2 linked regions of the Myxococcus hansupus genome follow. The protein of the gene in region 1 binds, or shares a complex with, the protein of each later gene. Links are inferred from orthologs where the notes say so. Each region holds a gene or a part of one and is shown on either strand. Other genes may lie near its edges.

Region 1 (8,988 bases):
AGCGAGGACAGCATGCGCGGGTGGTTGGTGCCCGGATTCTGGCCGATGACGAAGATGGCGTCGGCCTTGTCGAAGTCCTCCAACGTGACGGTGCCCTTGCCAATGCCCACTGTCTCATTGAGGGCGGAGCCACTGGACTCGTGGCACATGTTGGAGCAGTCCGGCAGGTTGTTGGTGCCGAACTGCCGCACGAAGAGCTGGTACAGGAACGCGGCTTCGTTGCTGGTCCGGCCCGACGTGTAGAAGCTCGCGGCGTGCGGTGAGTCGAGCGAGTTCAGCTCCTCCGCCACCAGCGCGAAGGCGTCGTCCCAGGAGAGGGGCTCGTAATGCGTGGCGCCCTCGCGGAGCACCATGGGCTGCGTGAGCCGACCCTGCTTGCCCAGCCAGTGGTCCGTCTGGAGGGACAGCTCGGCCACGCTCCACTGGCGGAAGAACTCCGGCGTCACGCGCGCGGACATCGCCTCTTCCGCCACGGCCTTGGCGCCATTCTCACAGAACTCCGCCATGGAGCGGTGTCCCGGATCCGGCCACGCGCAGCCGGGGCAGTCGAAGCCTTCCTTCTGGTTGACCTTGAGCAACAGCCGCGTGCCGCGCACCACGTCCATCTCACCGTAGACGTGCCGCATGGCCGACACGACAGCCGGGATTCCCCCCGCCACCGTCGCGATGGGCCCCACGGACGGTCCGCGCGCCTCTTCCGGAGGCTGGGCGCTGGGCGTCACCTTCGCGAGGCCCGAAGCCACTTCGGCCTCGGCTCCCTCCGCGTTCCGGCTCCCATCATCCATGGCACGTCCTCCTGGCGGCTGACGGCCGGTTGACCGGCCGATCGCGACGCCCCGGACTCTACCGCGCTCCGGGCGCGCGGGAACGCTCATGGAACGCCTGGAACCCCGTTGGAGGTCCACCCAGGGTGCCTGCTTCGCCAGACGCCTCCGCGCCCGGCCGGACTCCAGGCGGGAGCGGGCCGCGTTGCCGAGTCCGCACGCGGTCCCGAACGTCCAGGGACGGGCCAGGAGCGCCAGGGCACACACCCGACGAGAGGAGGCCATTCGATGAGCGGCAGACGCGACGACGACGCGCGGTGGGCAGACAGGGAGCGGGCCAGGGCCTCCGAACGGGACGAGCGCCGGGGTGCGCCGGACGCGGAGGATGGCTGGCAGCCACGCGGCTTCGACAGTGAGCGGTACTTCCACGCCGCGGCCAGGGAGCGGGACGAGCGCGACTACCAACGCGACCTCGATTATGGCCGCGCCGCGCGTGCCCTGAACCATGCCCGGGAGTACGGCCGTGACTTCGACCTGGACCGGGAGCTCGACCGCCGCGCTCGGGAGTTCGACCCGGAGCGCATCGCCCGGCAGCCCGGCTACAGCCCCAGCGGCACGTTCCGGGATGTGGGCGAAGGCGAGCATCGGGACGACCGCCGGGCGGGAAGCTCCCACGGCGGCCCTGGCCAGGGCTGGCGCCGCCGACGGGAGGACATGGGCGGCCACGGGCCCCAGGGCCGGAGCACCGGGGGTGGCACCTCTGATGACCGGGGAGCAGAGGCCCCCGAGAGCGTCGCGGCCGGGAGGGCGGCCTTCCGGACCGGGGCCGGCCATGGCGAGGCGCTGGACGCATGGCCGAAACCGACGTGCGCTACGGCGGCACCCAGCCCGCGGGGCATGGGCCCGGCGTGGAGAACATGGCGCCGCCGTGGGACGGCTACGCCACCAGCCGCTCACGGCCCGAGGACCATGAGCTGGGGCACGGCGGCTTCGCGGCGGGTGGACGGGAGCGACGTGGCGAGAGGCCTCGTGGCAAGGCGCCCCGGGGCTATCAACGCTCCAGTGAGCGCATCCTCTCGGACCTCTGTGACGGGCTGATGCGGAGCTGGGTGGACGCCGAGGACGTGGACATCCGCGTGCGCGACGGCGTGGTGCTGCTCAGCGGCGTGGTGCGCAGCGCGGACGAACGGCAGGCCACCGAGGCCCTGGCCCACGAGGTGCTCGGCGTGAAGGAGGTCATCAACGACATTCGCGTCCAACGCGACGAGGGCATCATGGCCCTACCCTCCTCGCGCAGGCCGGTCCAGGCTTTCGGAGAGGACGAGGCCGACGACGACACGCTGCATTCGTAAGGCGACGAACGCGACGCGGCGCGACGGAGACATCGTGGTGGCCCGGAAGCGCGCGGCTTCAGGTAGTGTGCCGGGCCTTTCCGTCCGCCACACCCTAGGAGTCCGTTCATGTCCCGCGTCATCCGCGCCCCCCGTGGTTCCACCCTGTCCTGCAAGGGCTGGGTCCAGGAAGCCGCGCTCCGGATGTTGATGAACAACCTCGACCCGGACGTCGCCGAGCGTCCCGAGGACCTCGTCGTCTACGGCGGTACCGGCAAGGCCGCCCGCGACTGGCCCTCGTTCGACCGCATCGTCGCGAGCCTCCAGGACCTGGGCGAGGACGAGACGCTGCTCGTCCAGTCCGGCAAGCCGGTGGGCATCTTCCGCACGCACCCGGACGCGCCGCGCGTGCTCATCGCCAACTCCAACCTCGTGGGCCGCTGGGCCAACTGGGAGCACTTCCACGAGTTGGAGAAGAAGGGCCTGATGATGTACGGCCAGATGACCGCGGGCTCGTGGATCTACATCGGCACGCAGGGCATCCTTCAGGGCACCTACGAGACCTTCGCCGCCGCCGGCCGCTTCCACTACGGCTCCGATGACCTGGCGGGCCGGCTCATCCTCTCCGGCGGTCTAGGTGGCATGGGCGGCGCGCAGCCGCTGGCCGCCACCATGAACAACGCGGTGTTCCTCGGCGTGGAGATCGACCCCACCCGCGCCCAACGCCGCGTGGAGACGCGCTACCTGGACGTCGTCGCCAAGGACCTCGACGAGGCGCTGGCGATGGTGAAGGAGGCCCAGGAGAAGCGCGTGGGCCGCTCCATCGCCGTCATCGGCAACGCGGCGTCGGTGTTCCGCGAGCTGTACCGCCGGGGCATCAAGCCGGACCTCGTCACGGACCAGACGAGCGCGCACGACCCGCTCAACGGCTACATCCCCACGGACCTGTCGCTGGAGGCCGCCGCCGAGCTGCGTCAGCGCGACCCGGAGACGTACGTGCGTCGCGCCCGTGAGTCGATGATCATGCACGTGCAGGCGATGAACGACTTCAAGGCGGCCGGCAGCCACGTCTTCGACTACGGCAACAACCTGCGCGGTCAGGCGGAGCTGGGCGGCATGACGAACGCCTTCGAGTTCCCGGGCTTCGTGCCGGCGTACATCCGCCCCCTCTTCTGCGAGGGCATGGGCCCCTTCCGCTGGGTGGCCCTCTCCGGAGACCCGGAGGACATCCGCGTCACGGACCGCGTGGTGCGCGAGCTGTTCCCGCAGAAGGCCTCGCTCCAGCGCTGGCTCAACATGGCCGAGGAGCGCGTGGCGTTCCAGGGCCTGCCCTCGCGCATCTGCTGGCTGGGCTACGGCGAGCGCGCCAAGGCGGGCCTCGCCTTCAACGAGCTGGTGCGCAAAGGCGAGGTGAAGGCGCCCATCGTCATCGGTCGCGACCACCTGGACTGCGGCTCGGTGGCGTCGCCCAACCGCGAGACGGAGGCGATGAAGGACGGCACGGACGCGGTGGCGGACTGGCCCATCCTCAACGCGCTGGTGAACGCGGTGAACGGCGCCTCGTGGGTGTCCTTCCACCACGGCGGCGGCGTGGGCATGGGCTACTCGCTGCACGCGGGTCAGGTCATCGTCGCGGACGGAACGCCGGAGGCCGCGCGCCGCATCGAGCGCGTGCTCACCAGCGACCCCGGCATGGGCGTGCTGCGCCACGCGGACGCGGGCTACTCCGAGGCCATCGACGTGGCCAAGCAGCGCGGCGTGAAGATTCCCGGCATCACCACCTGAGAATGGAGTCCGCCGTGACACGCTTGCGCGGTGCGGTCATCGGGCTGTGGAGCGTCGCCGTCGCGGCGGGGACGGGGTGCGCCCCCACGGCCATGGGCCCCATGGTGATGCGCATGGGGCCCGGGCGGCCGGACCAGAACGTCCTGCAGATGGGCATGCGCTCCGGCCCCCGGCTGAGCGCACCCGTCGTGGGCTCGCAGCCGTCCCTCCCCGCCGGGGACCGGTTCCGCGGCGACGAGTCGAGCTTCTCCACGCAGCAGTGGGGCATGGCGTTCGACGCGGCGCTGACGATTCCGCTGTCGGAGCGGCTGCACCTGCACACCGGCATGCAGGGGGAGATGTTCCTGCCCGTGCCCCTTCCCGCGTATGGCCTGTATGCCGGAGCGTCGTACTACCTGGGGTCGGAGCAGTGGGGACTGGCCCCGGCCGTGTCGGTTCGCGGCGCGTCCGACTTCGGGCTCATCAACTCCCGAGGGGGTCCCGGCAGCATCTTCGGCACGGAGGCCTCCTGCGCGCTGACGATGCAACCGGAGAAGAACGTCTCACTGGGCCTGGTTCCGTTCGTGTCGTGGCACGCGGTGGTCGCGGGAGGCCGCACCGAGCAGGCGCTGTACTACGGCGGCGTGGTGGCGGCGCGCGTCTCCTGGGGCGGGTTGAATGACCTGGAAGTGTCAGGCGGCTTTGGCCGCGCGAAGGTCGGCAAAGGGTTGAGCTGGAACGTCCCCATCATGGGTGCTCGCGGAGGTCGTTGACGCATGGACAGGCTCGAGTTGCTGGTTCGAAACACCTCCGAGGTGCTCACGGTGGAAGGCACGCACCGGGAGCGCGCGGAGGACGCGCTCACCCCTCGCCCGGGCGCGGTGGTGGGCGTGAGCGGTGGCCGTGTCACCTACGTGGGCCCGGAGTCAGGGTTGCCCGCGGGCGCGGTGGGTCCTGGGACGGAGGTGGTGGACGCCCAGGGCGGCTTCGTGGGTCCGGGCTTCGTGGACCCGCACACGCACCTCGTCTTCGCGGGTGAGCGGTCCGCGGAGTTCGACCTGCGCAACCAGGGCGCCACGTACCTGGAGATCGCCAAGGCGGGGGGCGGAATCGCGGGCACGGTGCGAGCCACGCGGGCCGCCAGCGAGGAGGAGCTGGTGCAGCTCGCCCTGCCCCGTACGAAGCGCCTGCTGGCGCAGGGCGTGACGACGGCGGAGGTGAAGAGCGGCTACGGGCTCAACCTGGAGACCGAGCTGAAGATGCTGCGCGCGGTGCGGACGCTCGGCACGCTCACGCCGCTGGAGCTGGTGCCCACGCTGCTGTGCGCGCACGCGCTCCCCGAGGAGTACAAGAGCCGCCGCGAGGACTACGTGCGGCTGTGCATCGAGGAGATTCTCCCCGCTGTCGCGGGCGAGGGGCTGGCGCGCTTCTGCGACGTCTTCGTCGAGGACAGCGCCTTCACCGTGGACGAGGCGCGGCGCATCCTCAGCGCGGGCATGTCGCTGGGCATGCAGCCCAGGCTGCACGCGGACCAGATCACCGCCTTTGGAGCCTCCGAGCTCGCGGCGGAGCTTGGAGCCGCAACGGCCGATCACCTGGAACAAGTGACGGACGCGGGATTGCAGGCGCTGGCGGCGGCCAACGTCACCGCCGTACTCGTGCCGACATCGACGCTGTTCCTGCGCATGCGACCGTACGCTCCTGGACGACGCATCCGTGATGCGGGGCTCAACATCGCTTTGGGGACCAATGTGAATCCCGGCTCCGCCATGAGTGAAAACACGGCGTTGGCGCTGGGGCTTGCGTGCCTGGAAAACGGACTTACGGCCGCCGAGGCGTATTGGGGAGCCACCCGGGGCGCCGCGTTGTCATTGGGGTTGCAACAGCACGGCAGGCTGTCCGTGGGCGACCCGGCCGACCTGGTGGTCTTCGGCTGTGCTTCGTACCGTCATCTGCCCTACCATCTAGGAATCACCCACGCGCGTGTCGTGGTGAAGGCCGGGCGCATCCATGTCCGCCAGCCGATGGACGGCTGCATGTGAACCGGCGTCGCAGAGACACGACGGCCCCGCGTGGGTAAGAACGGGACGACATCCGTCAGGGCCGGACGTTAGGAGTCATCGTCACCCGCCATGTGCCGACTATTTGGATTCCGTTCCGCCATTCCCGCAGCAGTCCACCCCGCCCTGGTGACGGAGAAGAACTCGCTCCTCATCCAGTCCCGCGAGCACAAGGACGGATGGGGAATCGCCGCGTACGGCGTCGAGCAGTCGCCGGTGGTGGCACACGGTGTGGGCCCCGCGCACAGCGACCCGGACTTCGAGCGGGTGAGCAGCCGGGTGTCCTCGCACACGGTGGTGGCGCACATCCGGCTCGCGTCCGTGGGCGCGGTGGAGCTGCGCAACTCCCACCCCTTCCTGCACGGCCGCTGGTCGTTCGTGCACAACGGCACGCTGCGCGAGTTCGCCACCCACCGGGCAGCCGTGGAAGCGCTCATCTGCCCGCGGCTGAAGACGAACATCAAGGGCACCACGGACAGCGAGCGCTGCTTCTACCTGTTCCTCACCCGCCTGGCCGCCCGGCACCCGATCGACCGCGAGGTCACCGTGGAGGCCGTGGCGCGCGCGTTGGCGGAGACGATGTCGCTGGTGGCGACGATTACGGACGAGCCGGGGCAGGACGCGCGGTCCGCGATGAACTTCCTGGTCTCCGACGGCAACGTCATGGTGGCCACGCGGCGCAACCGGACGCTGTTCGTGTCCACGAATGGCGCGCGCAACGAGGAGCCCTCGCTGCCGTCGCCGGGGACGAAGCTGGAGCAGCTCGTCGTCGCCAGTGAGTCGCTCTGCGGCGGGCCGTACTGGGCGCCCGTGGCCGAAGAAGACGTTATCGGCGTGGACGCGAATCTCGTGTTCCACCATTGGCGGGTGCCGGAGCTCACGGGCACGGACCTCCTCTCCACGGCGAAGCAGGACGCCTCGCGCAGCGTGGCGTAGGGCCCAGGGTGCGCGCCGAGCTCGTCGACCGCTGGCTGACGACCGATGGTCAGCGTCGCCGCTCGGAACTCGTGCGGATGGGCTTGTGTGGCAACTGGCCTGAGGCGTTGAGTGGTTTCGAGGCAGCCTCTGAGCTGGGTGACAATCCGCGGGACCTCCGCGGCATCGACCTGTCGGGGCAGGACCTGCCAGCCAAACTGCGCGCCATCCTGAACGAGCCGGACTGGCGCATCGTGCAGATGGATGCGGGTTGGGCCGCTTCGGGCCCCGATGAGGCGGGCCGCGCGCATCCATCGGTCACTGTTCGGAAATGTCGGGACATTTCAGCCGCTAAAACCCCCGACATTTCCGAACAGCTAGCTGCGCTGCGGCTCCGGAACGCCCCCGTGTGCGTCAGGGCATCCAGGCTTCGAGCAGCGCCGCGGGCCTTGCGCCAAACGCCTCGGCCATCAAGTCGCGGGCATCGCCGCCGGTGTGCTTCAACGTGACGCGCAGGTAGTCGCGGGGCGCGGCCTGGGGAATCTTGTCCAGCCACTCGACCAGCATCGCGCTGTCGGTGCCTTCCAGGTCCAGGAAGCCCGTGGCGTACAGGTCGTCGTAGTCCGTCAGGCGGTACAGGTCCGCGTGGTACAGCGGGATGCGCCCGGCGTACGGATAGACGATGGCGAACGTGGGGCTCGCCACCTCGGAGCGAGGCACCTTCGCCCCCTCCGCCACGCCGCGCACCAGGTGTGTCTTGCCCGCGCCCAGGTCGCCAATCAGCCCCACGAAGTCACCGGGTTCCAGCAGCTCGCCCAGACGGACACCCAGCCGGTGTGTCGCGTCGGGGGACTCCAGCCGCACCGTCCGCACCGCCGACGTCTCCGCGCTCATCGTTCCCACCGAAGCCACACCTCACACAGCCCTTGTTCCACGATGTCTCCCGCGACCAGCCCGAGCTGTCCGCGCTTCGCCGCCGCCAGGTCCCCCGCGAGGCCGTGCGCGTACACCGCCGTCCAGAGGGCCGCGGGCACCGGCAGCGACTGCGCCAGGAACGCGCCGCAAATTCCCGACAGCACATCCCCCGAGCCGCCCGTGGCCATGCCCGGGTTGCCGGTGGTGTTGAGGTACACGCGCCCGTCCGGGTCGCTCGTCAGCGTCCGGTCCCCCTTGAGGACCAGCGTCACCTTCAGCCCGGTCGAGAACTGACGGGCCACGTCCAACCGGTGCGCCTGGACCTCCTTCGTGGACTTGCCCGTCAGCCGCGCCATCTCGCCCGGGTGCGGCGTCATCACCACCGGGCCCTTCGCCCGGCGCAGCACTGACAGGTCCGTGGCCACCGCGTTGAGCGCGTCCGCGTCCAGCACCGCGGGAATCTCCACGCGCGCGAGCAGCTCGCCGATCAGCGCCCCCGTCTCGTCGCCCCGAGGAATCCCCGGCCCGATGACGAGCGCATCCTTCCCCTCCGCCGCCGCCACCAACGCGTCCAGGTCGCCAAGCCCCAACGGGCCGGTGGCCTCCAGCGGGATGCCCATGATCTCCGCGGAGTGCGCCTGGATGGAGTCCAGCGCATCCGACCGCGCCGCCACGGTGACGAGCCCCGCGCCCGAGCGCAGCGCCGACTTCGCCACCAGGGCCGCGGCCCCCGTCTTCCCTCGGCCGCCCGCGACCACCAGCACGTGGCCAAACGTCCCCTTGTGCGAGTCCGCCTTGCGCACCGGCAACGTGCGCCGAGCGTCCGACTCCTCCACCACGAAGAGCTCGGGACCAGAGACCTCCTTCGAGGACTCACCGCCCATCCCGATGTCCACCCGGTGCACGTGCCCACACAACGTGGCACCGGGCTCCAGCACCTGCCCCGGCTTGAGGAAGCCAAACGCCACCGTGGCATCCGCTTCCACGCATGGAGAGAAGGGCGCCCCCGAGTCGCTCTGGAGGCCGGAGGGAACATCCGCCGCCACCACCTTCGCCCCCGCCGCGCGCCAGCCCCGGATGGCCACCACGGCGTCCGCGAAGGCCCCCGCGGGAGCACGGCTCAAGCCCGTGCCGAAGAGCGCATCCACCACCACGTCACCCCGACCGGGGGCGTCCACCTCCGCCAGCCCTCGGGGCGTCACCCCGAAGCCCTTCAGCGCCTCCACGTTGCGCCGCGAC
Region 2 (8,988 bases), 3.1 Mb from region 1 along the record:
CCTCCGGATGTCATACGGGTCCCGCGTTCTCCTCACCACCCAATGGCATGTTGTCGATGAGGCGCGTCGTGCCACTGAAGGCCGCGACAAGCAACCGGGCAGGCTGCCCACGCTCCACCGAGGCCAGGGGCGTCAACCGCTCCGCATCCACCAGTTCCACGTAGTCTTCCCGAAGCCCCACCGCTTCCAATTCGCGCCGAACGGCCCCAACCAGGGGGCCCGACTCCCGCGTGCCCTCGCGCACCAGCGCCTGGGCGGCCCGCAGCCCACGCGAGAGCGCCAGCGCCCGCTGCCGCTCCTCGGGGGACAAGTAGGCATTCCGGCTGCTCATCGCCAGACCATCCGCCTCGCGCACGGTGGGCATGCCGACGATGTCCGCGCCCAGGTGCAGGTCGCGGTTGAGCGCCCGGATGACCTGGAGCTGCTGGTAGTCCTTCTCGCCGAAGAGCGCGACGTCCGGACGGAAGAGGCTCAGGAGCTGGGTGACGATGGTGGCCACCCCTCGGAAGTGCCCCGGCCGCCGCGCGCCACACATCCCCTGGCTGACGTCCGTCACCTCGACGTACGTCTGATAGCCCGCCGGGTACATCACCCCCGGGCCCTCCGGCGCGAAGATGACCTGCGCGCCCGCGCTGACACACTTGGCGACGTCGCCCTCGAAGTCGCGGGGGTAGCGGGACAGGTCCTCGCGCGGCCCGAACTGCGTGGGGTTGACGAAGATGGACACGGCCACCGCGTCGGCGCGGCGACGGCCCTCGCGAATCAGCGAGAGGTGACCTTCATGCAGGAAGCCCATGGTGGGCACCAGCGCGAGCCGGTGCCCCTCCCGGCGCAGCCCCGCCGTCCAGTCCTTCACATCCGCGACGGTTTTCAGGACGGCGGGAGCCATGACTAGGCGGGTCTCCCGTAGACGGGGCCCATCTTCTCGCCGCCCTCGGCGGGCGCGGACGGCTCCACCCGGGCCGCCGGAGCCGGAGCCCCCGCCGCCAGCCGGATGTTCTTGTTCGCCTTGAAGGAGTGCTCTTCGTCCGGGAACGCGCCCTTGCGGACCTCCGCGAAGTACGCGCCCGCGGCCTCCGTAATCGAGCCGTGGAGGTTGGCGTAGCGCTTGACGAACTTGGGCTTGAAGTCCGGGTTCATCCCCAGCAGGTCGTAGCAGACGAGCACCTGACCATCACAATCCACGCCGGCGCCAATGCCGATGGTGGGGATGGACAGGCTCTGCGTCACCGTGCGGGCCAGGTCCATGGGCACGCCTTCGAGCACCAGCGCGTAGGCACCGGCCTGCTCCAGCGCCAGCGCATCATCCAGAATCTGGCGCGCCTGGTCCTCACCCCGGCCCTGCACGACATAGCCGCCCATCTTGTGGACGGACTGCGGCGTCAGCCCCAGGTGCCCCATGACGGGGATGCTGGCGCGGACGATGGCGCGCACCGTGTCCGCGAACTCGGCGCCGCCCTCCAGCTTGATGCTGCCCGCGCCGCCTTCCGCCACCAGCCGGCCCGCGTTGCGGACCGCGTCCTGCGTCGACACCTGGTAGCTCATGAAGGGCAGGTCGGCCACGACGTGCGCCCTGCGCGCGCCCCGGGCGACGGCGGCCGTGTGGTAGACCATCTGGTCCATCGTCACCGGCAGCGTGGAGTCGTGCCCCTGGATGACCATGCCCAGCGAGTCGCCCACCAGCAACACGTCCGCGCCCGCTCCTTCGAGGATGTGGGCGAACGTGGCGTCGTAGGCAGTGACCATGCAGATCTTCTGACCGATCTGCTTGAAGCGCTTCAGCGTGTGGATGGTGACCTTGTCCTTCACGGTTCACCTCCTATGGCAACGGGTGGAACGGCCTGACGTGCCCATTCGCACCTCGCCGTCCGCTGGGGATCGCCGGGAGCTCAGGGCACGCCACCGCACTCTAACGCCCCCGGGCCGGCCGTGGGGCATTGAAGGCGGGCGTCCCACCAGGAGCCTGGCTTTCAGCCCCGGCGGGATGCCTTCGGAACGTAATGCTGCGTTCCCGGCTTCGCCTTCCGGATGGTGGCGAGCAGGTCTTCCCTGTCTGCCTCGACATTCACGAAGTCGATGTCTGAGGTATCCACGACCAGGAGCGGGGTGTCCGTGTAGTGGAAGAAGAAGTTGTTGTAGGAGTGGACGAGCCCCTCCAGGTACGTGGAGTCGAACTTGCGCTCGAACTCCCGGCCGCGCTTCTTGATGCGGTGCAGGAGCACGTCCAGCCGGGCCTGCAGGTAGATGACCAGGTCGGGCTTGGCCACGCGGGGCCCGAGCGCCTCGAAGACGCGCTCGTAGAGGGCCAGCTCATGCGCGTCCAGGTTGAGGTGCGCGAAGATGCGGTCCTTGGCGAACAGGTAGTCGCTGACCGTCATCGAGCTGAACAAGTCCTGCTGGAACAGCTCCTGCTGCTGCCGGAAGCGCGAGAGCAGGAAGAAGATCTGCGTCTGGAACCCGAACTTCTGCCGGTCCGTGTAGAAGTTGGAGAGGAAGGGGTTCTCCTCCACCACCTCGAGGACGCGGCGGCCCGACAGACGTTCCGCGAGGATGTTGGAGAGGCTCGTCTTGCCCACGCCAATGGGCCCTTCCACCACGATATACCGGTAGTCCATCCGCCCGAGGCCTCCCGCCCGCGGAATGCGCGTTGAGACCGCGCGCGCGAGACTTCGCGCGAAAGCGCGGCCACGCACGCGGGCGGATAACACAACACGGCCGCTGGAATCCGGCAATTTTCCACGGCGGCGGGCGTCCCTTGACGCTCCGGGACGCATCCCCTACGGTCCGCGCGACTTCATTGGTGTGTGCGCGGGGCGTTCTCCGGACATGAGTGGCAGACAGCGGGCGAAGACAGTGGTGCGGCTGGAAGAGGCTCGCCAGAGCACGCCCACCGCCCAGCGCGCGCCCACACCTCCCGTGGAGCCGGATCCGCTCTACGGCGTGGTGCTCCTGAAGACGGCCATGGAGCTGAAGCGGCGACAGGACGGCAGCGTGGAGGACATCCTCCGCAGCGTGCTCGCCCGCATGCGCATCCCGGAGGCGGAGTTCTTCGCCTACCTGGAGCAGCAAGGCGGCCTGCTCCAGGCGCTGGGAATGCGCGCGCGCTAACGCCTAGGCCGCGGGAGGCGCCGTCACCGGCCCCAGCGCGCGCTCGATGGCCGCGAACTCCTCCACGGACAGGGTCTCCGCGCGTCGCTGCGGATCCACCCCCGCCGCCGCCATGGCCGCGAGGAGCGCCTCCTGCGTGCCCAGCGTCGGGTCCGACTTGATGGAGTTGAGCAGCGTCTTGCGCCGGTGCGAGAAGGACGCCTTCACCACGCGCGTGAAACGGGCCTCGTCGATGATGGGCGCGCGAGGTGCCTTGCGGCGCGTGAGCCGCAGCACCGCGGAGTCCACCTTCGGCGGCGGGTGGAAGCGCCACGCCTCCAGCGTGAGGACGTTCTCCGCGTCGTAGTGCATCCCGAGCAGCACCGTGAGCAGGCCATAGTCACGGTTGCCGGGCTCGGCGGCGAGCCGCTCCACCACTTCCTTCTGCAGCGTGAAGACGGCGCGCGACACGTGGGCGCGCTGCTCCAAGACGCGGAAGAGGATGGGGCTGGTGAGGTGGTACGGGAGGTTGCCCGCCACCGCGACGTCAGGCGCGCCGGCCACCTGGGCGAAGTCCACCGTGGCGGCGTTGCCGGAGACCACGCGCACGCCGGGGATGGCCTCCTTCTCCAGGACCATCACCATGTCGCGGTCCCGCTCCACGGCGGTGACGCGAGCCCCGGTGGCGGCCAGGAAGCGCGTGAGGTGTCCCAGGCCCGGGCCCAGTTCCACCACCGGCTCCTCCGCGCGGAGGGTCAACGCGTCCGCGATGGCCTCCAGGGCGTCCTCGTCTCCGAGGAAGTTCTGTCCCCAGCTGTACTTGGCGCGCAGGCCATGCCGCTTGAGGATTTCTCTTGGCGATTCCACCCGTCTGCTCCCTCTACATGCGCCAGGCCGGGTCTGCGGCGAGGCGGAAATCTCCGCGCAGGCCGCGGCGGTACGCCTCATACCCCGCCACCGCGATCATCGCCCCATTGTCCGTGCACAGTCGCACCGGGGGCAGGAACATGTTCAGCCCGCGCTCCTCGGCCCGCGCCTGACACAGCGCGCGCAACCGCGAGTTCGCCGCCACGCCGCCGCAAATCACGAGCTGCTTGTGGCCCAACCGGCGCGCGGCGGCCACCAGCTTCTTCGACAGCACGTCCGCCACGGCCTCCTGGAAGGACGCGCACAGGTCCGCCAGGGCCTGCCCCTGGGGCACGCCGTGCTTCTGCACGTGGTGCAGCACCGCCGTCTTCAGCCCGGAGAAGGACACGTCGAAGTTGTCGCCGGGCAGCGCGCGCGGGAAACGGATGGCCTCCGGGTTCCCCTGCTGCGCGAGCTGGTCGATGGGCAGACCGCCGGGGTACGGCAGTCCGAGGATGCGCGCCGTCTTGTCGTAGGCCTCGCCGGCCGCGTCGTCACGCGTGCTGCCCACCAGCCGGTACTGGCCGTACGCCTGCACCTCGTAGAGGCTCGTGTGCCCGCCCGAGACGACGAGCCCGAGGAACGGCGGCTCCGGCGCCACCTCCAACAGCCGGATGGCCAGCAGGTGGCCCTCCAGGTGGTTGGCGCCCACGAAGGGCTTGCCCGTCGCCAGGCTCAGGCCCTTGGCCACCTGCACACCCACGAGCAGCGCGCCGATGAGCCCGGGGCCGGAGGTGACGGCGATGAGGTCCACGTCGTCGAGCGTCTTGTTCGCCCGCGTCAGGGCCTCGTGGACGACGGGCAGCACCTGGACGATGTGGTTGCGGCTGGCCAGCTCCGGCACCACCCCACCCCACCGCCGGTGGATGTCCACCTGCGTGGAGACGACATCCGACAACACGCGCCGGCCGTCCTCCACGACGGCGGCGGCGGTCTCATCACACGAGGTTTCCAGTCCAAGGACGAGCAAGGCGGCTCACTTCTCGGGGCCATTGAGGGGAAGTGGGACCGCCACCCGCTCAGTTGCCCAGCCCCCTGAGCAACGTGCGGACCTCTTCGGCGGAGGACCCCGTGGGTTCCAGCAACAAGTACTGCTTGTAGGCCTCGGCTGCCTGGGAATTCTTACCCGTGAACTGCAGCGCCATGCCGAGCGAAATCCAGGCCCGGGCGTTGGTGGCCTCCTCCTTGACGACTTCCTGGAGCAGCTTGGCCGCTTCGCGGTAGGCCGCGTCGGACGTGAAGCCATTGACCAGGGCGATGCCCAGGCCCGCCTTCGCCTCCGTGTCCGACGGCTTGATGGCCAGCGCCTTGCGGAAGCCGCCCGCCGCGGAGCGGAAGCGCTGACCGACGATGGCCGCCCTCGACTGCTTGACCAGCGTGGCGAACTCCACCTCCGGGTCCACCGCGGGCGCGGTGGGCGTCTCCGGCGTCGGCGTGGCCTCGGGGGGCGTGGTCTCCGGAGGCTTGGGCGCCTCCGCGACCGCGACGCCCGAATCCGGCGTGGCGGCGGGAGGAGGCTCCGGGGGCGTCTCGGGAACCTTGGCGTTGGCTTCCGGCGGCGGCGCTTCGAGCGGCGGCGTCCCGGTGTTGGCAGGCGGCTTCGACTCCACCACGGGCGGCGGCTTCGGCGGAGGCGCCTCTGTGGAGGCACCGTTGCCTGTTCCCGCGACGACGGCCGCGACGGCACCGATGAGTACCAACGCGCCACCGATGATGAGTCCCGTGCGCTTCGGACGGGGCGCGTCGTCGCGTGCGGACGAGGACGCGCCGGCCGTGGCTTGCGCGGGCTTCGCGGAAGCAACAGGAGGATTCGAGGATGCCCCCGGCGTGGCGCCAGCAGGATGCGCGGACGCACCCGGTGCGGCGCCGGCGGAACTCGTGGATGCCCCTGGTGCGGTGCCAGCGGGATTCGCGGACGCACCCGACGCAGCGTCAACCGGGTTCGCGGATGCCCCTGGCGTCGTGCCGGCGGGACTCGGAGACGAACCCGCCACAGCGCCCGAGGGATTCGCGGATGCCCCTGGCGTCGTGCCGACGGGATTCGGAGACGAGCCCGGCGCAGCGCCCGAGGGATTCGTGGATGCGCCCGCCGTCGCGCCGACAGCGTTCGTGGATGCACCCGACCCGGTGCCAACGGAATCCGTAGATGCGCCCGACGTGGCGCCGACAGCGTTCGTGGATGCGCCCGGCGTGGCGCCCGCGGAACTCGTAGAAGCCCCCGGCGTGGCGCCAGTCGCGTTCGTCGCCCCACCCGGCGCGCCGTGAGTCGAGGAGGCACCTCCGGTCGACGCGTTCGTGGCAGCGGAGGGCGAAGGCGTAAGGGGCACAGCGGCCGGGTCGACGAGGCTGGACAGCGGCGCGCTCGGTGTGGGCGGCTCGACGGCCAGCTCGGGGACGCCGTGCCCTGGATAGGGCGGCAGCGCGAGCTGGGGCGTGGCGGGCACTTCCTCGGCAAGGGGAATGGGCTCGGCGTCGGCGTACACCGGGGCCATGGGCGGCACGGGCGGCGTCGCGTAACCGATGCCACTCACCAGCGTCACCTCGGACGACGGCGGCGCGGGCGTCGGAGGCGGAACGGGTGGGAACGGATTGGGCGCGATGGCCGCGCCACCAAAGATGGGCGCACGCGGAGATGGCGTGGGGTCGTTGAACGCCGTGCTCGCGAACGCGGACGTCGCCCGGGGCGCGCGCGGCGCATGCGACCAGGAAGAGCCCGGCCCCCACGTCGTCGGCGCGTTGATGCCCTCGGTGTCGACGCGGCTCCAGTCCAGCAGCAGGCTGCGGCGCGCGTGGTCCACGGCACGGTGCGCCGGAGGCGGCTCCACCAGGAAGGACGAGCCCTCCTGCGCGGGAGACAGCGAAGCGGGCGAGGCGTCCGTGTCCTCGCCATCATCCACGGACTCTGGACGCCGGGGCCGAGGATGGAAGACCACCACGTTCGCGGGCTGCGGCGGCGCGGCGGGCGTGGGCTCTGGCGCGGCGGCGGGCTCATCCTCCACCCCCGCGGGCGGTGCCAACACGCTCTGTGGCATCGGGCGCGGCGCGGGCTCGGGCGCGGCGGCGACGGGCTCGGGCGGCGCTTCGGGGACCGCGGCCTCGGGGACAGGCTGCGGCGGGCTCTCCGGCGCGGCGGGCGCGGGCTCCACCGCCGCGCTGGCCGGAGGCGCGGTGTTGAGCCACTGCTCGATGCCGGGCTTGCTGCTCTGCACCGGCTCCATCGGCGCGTGCCCCAGCTCGCGGATGAGGCCTTCGAAGTACAGCTTGCTGATGATGCCCAGCGCGGCCAGGTCCTCGAAGTCCGAATCCTCCACCACGCGGCTCAACGCGCGCTTGCCATCGAAGAGCCGCAGGAGGCCGTTCACCTCGTCCGGAATCTCCGACAGGCGGTCCGCGAGCTGGTGGTAGTCAATCTCGAACACCGTCTCGAGCGGCGGCAACTGCTCGAGCATGCGGCCCCACTCGTCGAGGCGGCGCATGCCCTCCATCAGCAGGCCCTGCGTGGAGATTTCGATGCGCTCGGTCCGGTCGAGCGCGCTGAACTGCACCTCGAACTGACCCTCGAAGGTGTTCAGCATCCGGTAGAAGGCGTTCTCGCCCTTGAGCCTTCCCAGCTCCGCGTCGATGACGCGTCCGTCCTTGAAGTAGACGGTGCCGGTGCGCTCGCCCTGGATGTTGATGAGGCCCGTCTTGCGGCCAATCTCGAACGTCTGCACCAGGTCCACCACGCCCATGTCGGCGAGGCTGCCGGCGAAGCCGCCCTTCGTCGTCTCCCGCTTCTCGATCCTCTCCTTCTCCGCCTTCTGGAGGATCATCTTCACGCGGGTGACGATCTCTTTGATGTAGATCGGCTTGGTCAGGTAGTCGTCACCGCCAAGCTCCAGGCCGCGCACCTTGAACTCGACCGACTTCTGACTCGTCAGGAAGACGAACGGGATGAACTTGAAGCGCTCGTCGGACTTGAGCGTCTTGCACAGCTCGAAGCCGTCCATCTCCGGCATCTTCGTGTCCGCGAGCACGAGGTCCGGTGGACTGATCTGGACCTTCTCGAGCGCATCCTTGCCGTGAATGGCCGTCGTCACGGAGAAGCCAGCCTTCTTCAGGCTGACCTCCATGACCCGGAGGCTCTTCGCGTCACCATCGACCAGGAGCAGGTGCTGCTTGGCCACGTTCCATGCCTTTCGTCACTGCAGACGGCCCAGAGAGCCTGACGCGGGAGCATCCTGCCCGCTTTCGAGGCATGTCAATGGCTTGGGCCTCGGGGGAACCTGGCTGGCCTCCTGCTGGACAGGCGGCGAAAGCCAGGTGCGGGGAGGGTCGAATCGGGCCTGGGCGAACCACCCACACCCAGGGTGAGACCTGACGCGTCAGCGGAAGAAGCCTCCCTTCTTCGGGGGGTTCTTCTTGCGCATGTCGATGAGCCGCAGCTCCTGGTTGGCCTCCAGGTGCTTGGGGTTGGCGCGAACGGCCTCGCGGAAGCAGCGCTCGGCGCGGTCCATGTCGCCCTCGACGCGGGCGATGACGCCAAGCTGGTAGTGCGCGCGATCACAGTTCGGTTCGGTCCGGACCACGTCCATCATCATCTGCTTGGCCTTGGGCATGTCCGCCTTGCGCGCGGGGTCCATGTAGATGGCCCAGGCCCGTGCGGCCATGTACAGCGGCCGAGGGTCCAGCGCATGGGCGCGCTCGTAGTGCTCCGAGGCCGTCGTGAAGTCGCGCTTGCGGAAGAAGACCTCGCCCATCTTGTAGAGGTCGTCGGCGTTGCTGTCTGGCCGGCCCTGGGGACGCAGCACCGGGGCCGTGGTGGCGGGCGCCGAAGCGGGAGGCTTCGGCAAGGACTGCTGGGCCTGGAGGTTCTGCTGGTACGTCTTGCGGCGCGCGTCGTCGTAGAGGACCTCGTAGGCCTCGCGGATGGCCTCGAACACGGCCGTGATCTTCGGCGCCATGTGCGGCAGCGACGGCGGCAGCCGGTCCGGGTGGAAGATCTTCGCCAGGCTG

What was found.
Region 2: the proteins of tsaE (region 1) and tsaD are in contact, whole or in part, in a crystal structure (PDB 6N9A), measured with the Thermotoga maritima proteins. The link is inferred for Myxococcus hansupus from one-to-one orthologs. Residues at the interface, in WP_004082108.1 of Thermotoga maritima: Leu37, Gly38, Lys46, Lys57, Val59, Lys60, Ser61, Thr63, Phe64, Thr65, Leu66, Met67, Val69, Pro71, Tyr82, Arg83, Leu84, Asp86, Asp88, Phe89, Asp93, Ile128, Asp130, Glu131, Arg134; in WP_004082750.1 of Thermotoga maritima: Cys10, Asp11, Arg49, His50, Leu82, Gly84, Gly135, Gly136, Glu154, Thr155, Leu156, Asp157, Asp158, Ser159, Glu162, Asp165, Lys166, Arg169, Leu170, Tyr175, Lys213, Thr214, Leu217, Tyr218, Gln221, Arg222, Asn324.

Annotation. Positions count from the first base shown.
Region 1 is NZ_CP012109.1:3,107,659-3,116,646, reverse strand. Bases 5,989-8,988 are described here. They hold tsaE (tRNA (adenosine(37)-N6)-threonylcarbamoyltransferase complex ATPase subunit type 1 TsaE), read right to left. Parts: upstream 7,729-8,988; coding sequence 7,249-7,728; downstream 5,989-7,248. Other genes in these bases: A176_RS12310 (NAD(P)H-hydrate dehydratase), read right to left, coding at 7,725-8,988; A176_RS12320 (class II glutamine amidotransferase), read left to right, coding at 5,992-6,855. In the rest of the region: A176_RS12345 (FdhF/YdeP family oxidoreductase), read right to left, coding at 1-785; A176_RS39895 (BON domain-containing protein), read left to right, coding at 1,616-2,116; hutU (urocanate hydratase), read left to right, coding at 2,225-3,880; A176_RS12330 (hypothetical protein), read left to right, coding at 3,895-4,632; hutI (imidazolonepropionase), read left to right, coding at 4,636-5,901. UniProt on the Escherichia coli protein: Required for the formation of a threonylcarbamoyl group on adenosine at position 37 (t(6)A37) in tRNAs that read codons beginning with adenine.
Region 2 is NZ_CP012109.1:6,164,579-6,173,566, forward strand. What follows is about bases 2,966-5,965. They hold tsaD (tRNA (adenosine(37)-N6)-threonylcarbamoyltransferase complex transferase subunit TsaD), read right to left. Parts: upstream 4,964-5,965; coding sequence 3,968-4,963; downstream 2,966-3,967. Other genes in these bases: A176_RS23880 (hypothetical protein), read left to right, coding at 2,966-3,108; rsmA (16S rRNA (adenine(1518)-N(6)/adenine(1519)-N(6))-dimethyltransferase RsmA), read right to left, coding at 3,112-3,954; A176_RS40145 (response regulator), read right to left, coding at 5,013-5,965. Outside these bases: SsrA-binding protein SmpB, read right to left, coding at 1-14; panC (pantoate--beta-alanine ligase), read right to left, coding at 11-889; panB (3-methyl-2-oxobutanoate hydroxymethyltransferase), read right to left, coding at 892-1,809; A176_RS23875 (deoxynucleoside kinase), read right to left, coding at 1,971-2,615; more of A176_RS23880, read left to right, coding at 2,827-2,965; more of A176_RS40145, read right to left, coding at 5,966-8,159; A176_RS40150 (J domain-containing protein), read right to left, coding at 8,358-8,988.